DNA from 3 places in the Priestia sp. ST2 genome. Region 1 is predicted to be linked to each of the others. Evidence: predicted binding sites of a transcription regulator. Region 1 holds the regulator's gene; each other region holds the start of a gene.
The links. Region 1 encodes Rex, which represses fermentation and respiration genes when NADH is low (regulators of the CRP and FNR family bind a similar motif). Its sites were predicted from a motif close to TTGTGAAATATTTCACAA; they were not measured.
Positions count from the first base shown of each region.

Region 1 (3,168 bases):
ATTCCTTTATGCAAGAACAAAACTAATTATTGTACCCATTATTGCTCACGTGTTGATGAATACAGTCGTTATTTTATCTCAAACTATTTTTGCAGATAAAATTATAGAAATGCAAAAGCAAGCAGAACAAATGCAGTTTATTTTTGGAGGCATGTTTTTATGAAGAATATCCCTTTAACACGAGGGTTTATTTATATTATTATGGGGGTTTTATTCACCTACCTGGCTATTCAAAATGCTCAGGAAACCGTGTGGAATTTCCCCACGATCTTATTTGCACTCGTAGCCGCGTTCGATTTCAGATTTGCGGTGCGCATTTTTATCTTGCACTATAAAATTAAAAAGTTGCAGCAGCAATATAAAAATCAAGATGATTCATCTAAATAAAAAAACCACTGTTTCAGTGGTTTTTTTACATACTAACATCTTCTCTTTCTTGCTCTGCCCTTGCCTTTAACACTTTGCGATACGAAATGCGGGAAATAATGATGCTGATTTCATACAAAATTAAGAGCGGCACTGTCACCATCATGTGCGAGAGCAATTCTGGTGGTGTAATAAGTGCGGCAATAACTAGCAGTACGAAATAGGCATACTTTCGAATTTGAGATAAAAACATAGGCGTGATAATTCCTAATCGCGTCAAAAACATGACGACAACAGGAAGCTGAAACAACAGGCCAAAAGGCAGTGTGAGCTGCATTAAAAAAGAAAAGTATTCATTAATGCCAATCACTTGGTTTACATTCAGCTCATCAGAAACGCGCGTCATAAAATCGACGACAAATGGAAACAACACAAAATAAGAAAAAGAGACACCGCCGATAAAGAGAAAAATGGAAACAGGAATATATCCAAGCGTTACCTTACGCTCTTTTTCATATAAACCAGGACTAATAAATGCCCAAAGTTGATACAGTGCAACAGGAGCTGCAAGTACACAGCCGATAATAACAGCAAACTGCATATAAATCTTAACTGGATCTGTTAGCCTAAATGCATTCATCGTTAAATTTTTTGCCTCATCAGCATGCTGTAAATAGACAATAACCTTATCCGCTATAAAAAAGCCGCCAATTGTGGCAATGACAAAGAAAAATAAAACAATTAAAATGCGCTTTCGCAGCTCTCCTATATGATCATATATTGACATTTCTTGTTCGGTCATACTATGATCACCCTTTTACTCTTTGTCATCTACTTGACGCTGTTTATCTTTTTCACGATCTTCTGAGGCACCGCTAGCGGCATGCTTAAACTCTCTAAGCGTTTGCCCGACTGATCTTCCTAGCTCCGGTAACCGTTTCGGTCCAAAAATAAGCAGTGCTACAATCGCAATAATAATCCAACTGCCTGCTCCAATCCCCATATTCCCACTCTCCTTATTAATTTAGACTTAAGGAAATCGTAACACAGTCCATCTTATTCAACAGGATAATTTTTCAAAAAGTAGACAAGCGACTGTAATTCTACAGCCAGATCAATATGATGCAGTCGAATCTCATCCGGTACGTTTAAGCGTGCAGGAGTGAAGTTTAGAATCCCTTTAATTCCGCAATTCACTAAACGATCGGTAATTTGCTGAGCCACAGTGGCAGGAACGGTTAAAATCGCCACTGAGATATCATCACTCATATAATCTTCCAATTGGTCAAGGTGATAAACCGGCACGTCGCCTACTTTTGTACCGACTTTATCTTCTATCACATCAAAAGCGCACTCAATTTTGGTGTTATTATTTTTAATAAAATTATAATTTAAAAAGGCCGTTCCCAGATTCCCTACGCCAATCAGTGCTACTTTCGTTACTTCATCTTGGTCTAACGTTTTACGGAAAAATGTAAGTAAATAATTCACATTGTAGCCGTATCCCTTTTTCCCTAATGCTCCAAAGTAAGAAAAATCCCGGCGAATAGTAGCAGAATCAACTTTCACTGCCTCACTTAACTCCGCTGACGAAACACGCTGTTTACCAGAAGCATGCAAGTTTTTTAAAAAACGATAATAAAGCGGCAATCGTTTAGCCGTTGCTTGTGGTATTTTTAATTGTTCAGTGTTCACGTTGTACCCCCTCAGTTCATGTATGTCATTACTAACATTTTCAAGTCATATTGCATTACCTTTCACAAAGCCTCAACCGCCTTGAGGTAGCGCTTCCAATTCTCTCTCTTTTCTCTTGTTTTATATATACTCCGCTTCACACCCCGACGCCTTTTGTCTATCCAGGAATACTTAAAGTCGGTAGCTAGAACGAAGCAATTAGCCCTTCAAAGGATCCGTTTGTTAGTCATGACGGATTTTCTACATCCATCATATATAAGTTCAGAGATGCACTTATCTCTTATTTTAACATAGTATCCTGTATAAAATGTGCAGGTAAAATCATTTTATTTCATGAATCAAAACATTCGCTTCATCATTTGTTCTTGTCCCTCTAAAAATTACAAACGCTTGTAGGAAGAACTTGTAGTTGAAAATATGTTAAAATACACTATGGATATACTACTAGAGGTGAAAAAATGATTATTCTACAATTGAACGGTATTACAAAATACTATGGGGCAGAACCCATTTTATCGAATATAAAGTTAGAAGTACAATCAAAAGACCGCATTGCCCTAGTGGGACGAAACGGTGCAGGTAAATCAACTTTATTAAAAATTATTGCTGAGCAGCTTTCTTATGACAGCGGAGAAATTATTAAACCTAAAGGTGTTTCCATTGATTATATGGGACAAGATACAGTTCTTGAGTCAACACTCTCCATATGGGAAGAAATGATGACAGTCTTTGCTCCGTTAAAGAAGATGGAAAAAGAATTACGTACGCTTGAAACGAAGATGGGCGATCCAGACATTTTTAATGATTCAGTTCAATACGAAAAACTAACCAAAGAGTACGATCAGCTTCAAGTAACGTTCAAAGATTTAGGCGGCTATCAATATGAAGCGGATACACGATCTATTCTTCACGGTTTCCGTTTCTCAAACTTTGACTATAGCACCCCTATTTCCTCCTTGAGCGGTGGACAAAAAACGCGCTTGGCTCTTGCAAAACTGCTTTTAACAAAGCCAGACTTGCTTATTCTGGATGAGCCTACCAACCACTTAGATATTGAAACTTTAGCATGGCTGGAACAGTTTCTGCAAGGGTATGAAGGAGCTATTT
Region 1 covers NZ_JBVVNT010000018.1:11,276-14,443, forward strand. The annotation lists gene AC0KUU_RS29445 (CPBP family intramembrane glutamic endopeptidase) at 1-163, shown strand, start outside; gene AC0KUU_RS29450 (YdiK family protein) at 160-387, shown strand; gene tatC (twin-arginine translocase subunit TatC) at 413-1,168, opposite strand; gene tatA (twin-arginine translocase TatA/TatE family subunit) at 1,184-1,369, opposite strand; gene AC0KUU_RS29465 (redox-sensing transcriptional repressor Rex) at 1,423-2,061, opposite strand; gene AC0KUU_RS29470 (ABC-F family ATP-binding cassette domain-containing protein) at 2,520-3,168, shown strand, end outside.

Region 2 (3,168 bases), on a different contig from region 1:
TTTGAACCAAACTCTTGTTTGGGAACAGAATACATTCCTTTATTTTGAGTGCCTATGTATTCAAGTGCTAGGTTTGGATACTTTTCTTTAAACTGCGTAAACTCTTTTTGAACTGTGTTCCATGTAAAATACGGATTTTTCTCTTGGTTTGTTTGATCTCCTTCCTGCTTAACAAAATTAACAATTACATCGTTTTCACTATACGTCAGCAAAGAACGACTATACATGTCTAAGTATGTATGAATGGTTTCTTTTAACTCTTTCACTTGACTTTGAGACTGAACTTCTACATCTTTTTCTATTTGCGTTTTGGTAAATTGATAAACAGCCCCTGAAACAACTAATAATAAAATAGCTATAAAAATACTAAAAAATACTACGAGCTTTGCACTTAACCTCTTCATTCCCTCACCCTTCTACAAAAATCTTTATATTACTAATAACGGCTTTTCATTTTCATTTTTGAAGAAGTTTTTGTGATTTATTTCAAATTCCCGCAAAATAAAACCAGCGCATCCTTTCATAACGAAAGAACGTGCTGGTCTTATTTTTGCTTTTCGTATGCATCAGGTTCAATATGAACAAGCGTATCTTTAATTTGATGCTCATCGTTCATCATATGTTCAATTTGATCGGCAATTTCATGGCTTTTGATAACATTTAAATGGGGATCTACTTTAACAGTTACATCAATCACGACTTGATTACCAAGCTTGCGCGCTTTCACATCTTCTACTTCTTTTACACCTTCTACAAGCTCGATGCTTTCTTTGTAGTGCCCTAACTTTTCTTCATCAAATCCGTCCGTTAAGGAATGAGCCGCTTCTTTAAAAATCTCAATGGCTGTTTTACAAATAATAATTCCCACAGCAAAAGCAGCTACCACATCCAGCCATGGCAAGCCGAATTGTGAGCCGAAAATTCCCACAACAGCCCCTATACTCACAAGTGCATCAGACAAATTATCTTTAGCAACCGCATATAAAGACTGGCTATCAAGTTTTTTAGCAAGCTTAATATTATATCGGTAAACACCACCCATAATAGCAGCCGCTCCAAGACCTACCCAAGCAGCCAGTAAATTAGGAGCTTCAGATTTGTCCATAAATAATGACTGACCCGCATCAACCAATACTTCTAGTCCGATGACCATCATGATAAAAGAAGCAATAAGTGAAGAAATATGTTCCGCTCTGGAATGTCCATAGGGATGATCATTATCACGAGGTTTTTTAGAGATTTTTAAGCCGACCAAGACGGCAATCGATGCAATAATATCTGTAACATTATTAAGACCGTCGGCTTTTAATGCAGAGGAAGCGGTGACACCCGCAATGATAAGTTTACATGTTGATAAAAAGATATATGATAAGATACTAACCCAAGCGCCTTTTTGGGCTTGCTCATAGTAGTTCTCCATCCCTTCCACTCCTTTATTCAAAATAAGCAAACTTAGTGTAACAAATGGATTTCGTGTGGGTCTATAGAAACATTATTGGCTGCTAACATACAAATAGAGAATGTTAAACTCTTTAGCTTTCTGCAAAACAAGTTGCCTTTACTCAACACTTTAAACGTTTAAGATCTTTCTAAATGTGGCACTTCATGTAGAAGGACATTTTTTAAAATCGCCCTGTAAAATTGTTTACTATTTTTTAAAGGGTGTGATTTTTATCACAGCTGAAGCAATTTATTCTTGTTACACTAACATTGTGAAAAACATCACAAAATAAAATTCAAAGGATGATACAAATGAAAACACAATTCACACCAAAAACACGAAAAGTTGCTGTTATCGGAACTGGTTTTGTTGGCTCAAGCTACGCTTTTTCAATGGTGAATCAAGGTATTGCCAATGAATTAGTGTTAATCGATATGAACAAAGAAAAAGCAGAAGGTGAAGCACGTGATATCAATCATGGAATGCCATTTGCCACACCGATGAAAATCTGGGCTGGAGATTATAAAGACTGTGCTGACGCTGATTTAGTAGTTATTACAGCGGGCGCTAATCAAGCTCCAGGGGAAACACGCTTAGATCTAGTTGAAAAAAACGTTAAAATTTTTGAATGCATTGTAAAAGATATTATGAACAGCGGATTTGACGGCATCATTTTAGTGGCAACAAATCCAGTTGATATTCTCGCACATGTTACACAAAAAGTATCAGGATTACCAAACGAACGGGTAATTGGTTCAGGAACGATTCTTGACACAGCTCGCTTCCGCTACTTGTTAAGCGACTATTTCGAAGTAGATTCTCGCAACGTCCACGCTTATATTATGGGGGAACATGGAGATACGGAATTTCCTGTTTGGAGCCACGCGCAAATTGGCGGTGTGAAGCTCGAACATTTTATCAATACTGCCGCTATTGAAAAAGAACCGGATATGCAGCATCTATTCGAACAAACCCGCGATGCGGCTTACCATATTATTAATCGAAAAGGAGCGACTTATTACGGAATTGCAATGGGGCTTGTACGCATTACCAAGGCTATTTTAGATGATGAAAATTCTATTTTAACAGTATCTGCTTTATTAGAAGGACAATATGGTATTTCTGATGTGTATATCGGCGTACCAGCTATCATTAATAAAAACGGCGTGCGTCAAATTATTGAATTGAATTTAACCCCTCACGAACAGCAGCAGCTCGAGCACTCTGCTAGCATACTTAAGCAAACTCGCGACAGAGCTTTTGTGTAACATCTAAAGATTTTTGCGGGGGACTCCCCCGCTCCCTTGTTTTAAATATGTAGTAGAGGTGTATGAATATGACGTGGACTCAGGTATATAATCCGTTAGATAATATTTGGCTTTCTGCACTAATTGCACTCATCCCCATTATCTTTTTCTTTATTGCTTTAACTCTTTTGAAATTAAAAGGACATATTGCTGCTGGTATTACGGTGCTTCTTTCTATGATTATTGCTATTTATTTTTATGATATGCCTGCCTCAATGATCTTAGGAGCCACAGGCTATGGGTTTCTGTATGCACTTTGGCCCATCAGCTATATTATTATCGGAGCGGTGTTCTTATACAAGCTAACTGTCAAAAGCGGACAGTTTACTACCATCAGACAATCTATTATTTCAATAACGGATGACCCCCGCTTGCAAATGCTGCTTGTTGCTTTTTCCTTTAATGCTTTTTTAGAAGGGG
Region 2 covers NZ_JBVVNT010000009.1:89,048-92,215, forward strand. The annotation lists gene AC0KUU_RS26760 (methyl-accepting chemotaxis protein) at 1-404, opposite strand, end outside; gene AC0KUU_RS26765 (cation diffusion facilitator family transporter) at 545-1,420, opposite strand; gene AC0KUU_RS26770 (L-lactate dehydrogenase) at 1,753-2,709, shown strand; gene AC0KUU_RS26775 (lactate permease LctP family transporter) at 2,772-3,168, shown strand, end outside.
Region 2: AC0KUU_RS26770 (L-lactate dehydrogenase) is a predicted target of Rex. The motif match lies at 1,711-1,728, and genes of this name have one in related genera.

Region 3 (3,168 bases), on a different contig from region 1:
ATTTGTAGAGATTTTACGTACGAAAGGTCCCCCATTCCAAATTCTACTAATCTATAATTATTTTTATATCGATGTAGCAACTCTACCATCACGGAAGAGCGGTGATGATAGAGTTGCTAGACCTATCCGGATGAGTCCTTTGAGGGGATATTCGCAGGAGCTACTAATTTTGAGTTCTTCTTTATGAAAGCAATTTGCTGAGATTGTAAGAAGAACTTGTAAAGGGGAGATTGAATGAAGGCGATGGTTGGGGTAAATGTGGCGGCGGCTGTTTTGTGCGGGGCGGTGATGTATGCGGGGACGCAGCACTGGCAGGAGCAAACGGAAGCGCAGGCAAGTGAAGTAAAAACTGCTGTTGTACATAAAGAAAAACAGTTTTCCGATGTATCTGCTTATACAAAAAATCTTCCAGACTTTATCACAAAGCAAATCCAGTCATCTATCGCAAATAAAAAGCCTCTGTTTCTTGTAATTGCCACATCCGCAGAAGAAACAGGGTGGCCTCAGCAATTAAAAAAAGAGCTAGCAGCTACATATGGAAGTGATGTATTTACGGTTAAAATACTTTCATACGGCAGTCAAACAACGGATGAGCTTTTATCCTCACATATTGCCGATCAAATTGATCAACTTCAGCCAAACATTATTTTGTTTGAAGCACCTCTTAAAAATGACTATCAGCACCTCACGCTAGATGAGACGCTTGAAAATACAGACAAGCTGATTCATCAGCTCAAAGACTTGAAAAAAACCCTTATGATTCAGCCGTCACAGCCATATATTTCACAAACGGAGTCCTATGAAGAAGGGGTAGAAGCGATCAGGGGAGTCTCTGAAGCAAACTGGGTATATTATATGAATCACTCGCTTATTTGGCCCTTTCATTTAGGAGAGTATATAAATAAAGACAGCGGTAATTTAACGAAAAAAGGAAATGAGGTGTGGGGAGAGTACGTTGTGAATTGGTTTACGGGAAAATAAAAAAACAAGCCCTATTTGAAAAGGAATAGGGCTTGTTTTTTATAATTTTATTAGATTATGACTTTTCCTCGTTTTATAGTAGTAGCTTTTTGTATCTCTACACTTATAAAGCTTAAAGCCGAAGATTTCTAAAGGAGTCCAAAGTTTTTTAATGTTTACGAGTGGCATTTTAATTCTCCGTTCTGTTCTTTATAAAGGTCTATATATTCATTATAAAGAATACGAGAGTAATAGTAAATACTATAAAGAACGGTTTGTTTAAAAAATTCTTTATAAAGAACTTTAGAGTTTTTATTTTTGGCTTATCAGCATTCAGGAGTGATTTTTATCATAGCTCCGGTTATTTATTCTTGCTACATTAATGTTGTGAAAAAAATCACAAAATAAAATGCAAAGGATGATCTCAATTAAAACGTAATTAGACCACTTATTTTTTTTGCTTGTCGTTAAAGCAATGGAATCGCATACATACCGTAACTGTGTTAGATAATCTAACACATAAGTTGAACGATTCAGAAAATTCATATATCTTAAGTATATCTTTAAAGATGCATAGAAAATATATCTTTGAAACAAGCAGGTATAGACGCCAGGGGAGGAATGGAAGATGCAAAAAAAGAAACTCGTATTGATTGGAAATGGAATGGCTGGAGTTCGAGCGATTGAAGAAGTATTGAAGGTTTCAAGCGAAGCGTTTGAAATTACGATTTTCGGAAGCGAGCCGCATCCGAACTATAATCGTATTTTACTATCAAAAGTGCTGCAAGGAGATACGAATGTTGAAGACATTACGTTAAACGATTGGAACTGGTATCAAGAAAACAATATTACATTATATACGGGCGAAACGGTTACTAGTATCGATTCAGTGAAAAAAGAAGTAGCGACAAACAGCGGCAGAGTAGAATCGTATGATGAGTTGATTTTAGCAACGGGCTCTCTTCCTTTTATTCTTCCGATTCCAGGGTCTGATAAAAAAGGAGTTACGGCTTTTCGAGATATAAAAGACACGGATGAAATGCTGCAGGCTTCTCAGCAGTATAAAAAAGCAGCGGTTATTGGAGGAGGACTCCTTGGATTAGAAGCAGCGCGCGGACTGTTAAATTTGGGGATGGACGTATCTGTGATTCATTTAGCTCCGTATTTAATGGAACGTCAGCTTGATCCAACAGCCGGCAAATTGCTTCAAAATGAATTAGAAAAACAAGGCATGAAGTTTTTGCTTGAAAAACAAACGGCGGAAATCGTCGGCGATGAGCGAGTTGAAGGATTATCTTTTAAAGATGGGACGTTTTTAGACGCTGATTTAGTCGTGATGGCCGTTGGAATTAAGCCAAATGTTCAGCTTGCAAAAGAAGCGGGACTTAACGTAAATCGAGGAATTGTTGTAAATGACTATATGCAAACGGATATTCCAAACATCTACGCGGTTGGAGAATGTGCAGAGCATAGAGGAATGGTATACGGGCTGGTGGCACCTCTGTATGAACAAGGAAAAGCATTAGCAAAAGCGATTTGCGGGGCAGAAAAAGTTCCTTATGAAGGGTCAGTTTTATCCACGCAGCTAAAAGTATCAGGTGTTGAAGTGTTCTCCGCGGGAGACTTCATGGAAGATGAAGAGAAAAAAGCGATCAAAGTGTTTGATGAACAAGACGGCATTTATAAAAAGCTTGTTTTGCGAGGCAATCAAATTGTAGGAGCTGTTCTTTTTGGAGAAAGCAGCGACGGAAATCGACTGTTTTCAATGATTCAAAAGCAAGAAGATGTATCCGATGTCGCAAAAGTGTCGATTTTACAGCCATCTGGAGGTAACGCGGGTGAAAGCTTAGTAGCAAGCATGAGCGCCGATGATATTATTTGCGGCTGTAACGGCGTAACAAAAGGTACGATTGTGGAAGCTATCCAAAAGCAAGGATGCTCATCGGTTGATGAAATCAAAGCTTGTACAAGTGCCTCTCGCTCCTGCGGAGGATGTAAACCGCTTGTAGCGGAAGTGCTTCAGCATACTCTTGGCGCTGACTTTGACGCGGCGATTCAAAAAGAAGCGATTTGCGGCTGTACGACTCTTTCACGAGATGAAGTTGTCGAAGAAATCAAAGCAAAAGGCCTTTCGCATACGCGTGAAGTGATGAATGTACTTGGCTGGAATAATGAAGAAGGCTGTTCGAAATGCCGTCCGGCGCTAAA
Region 3 covers NZ_JBVVNT010000003.1:402,295-405,462, reverse strand. The annotation lists gene AC0KUU_RS14550 (SGNH/GDSL hydrolase family protein) at 235-981, shown strand; gene nirB (nitrite reductase large subunit NirB) at 1,589-3,168, shown strand, end outside.
Region 3: nirB (nitrite reductase large subunit NirB) is a predicted target of Rex. The motif match lies at 1,346-1,363, and genes of this name have one in related genera.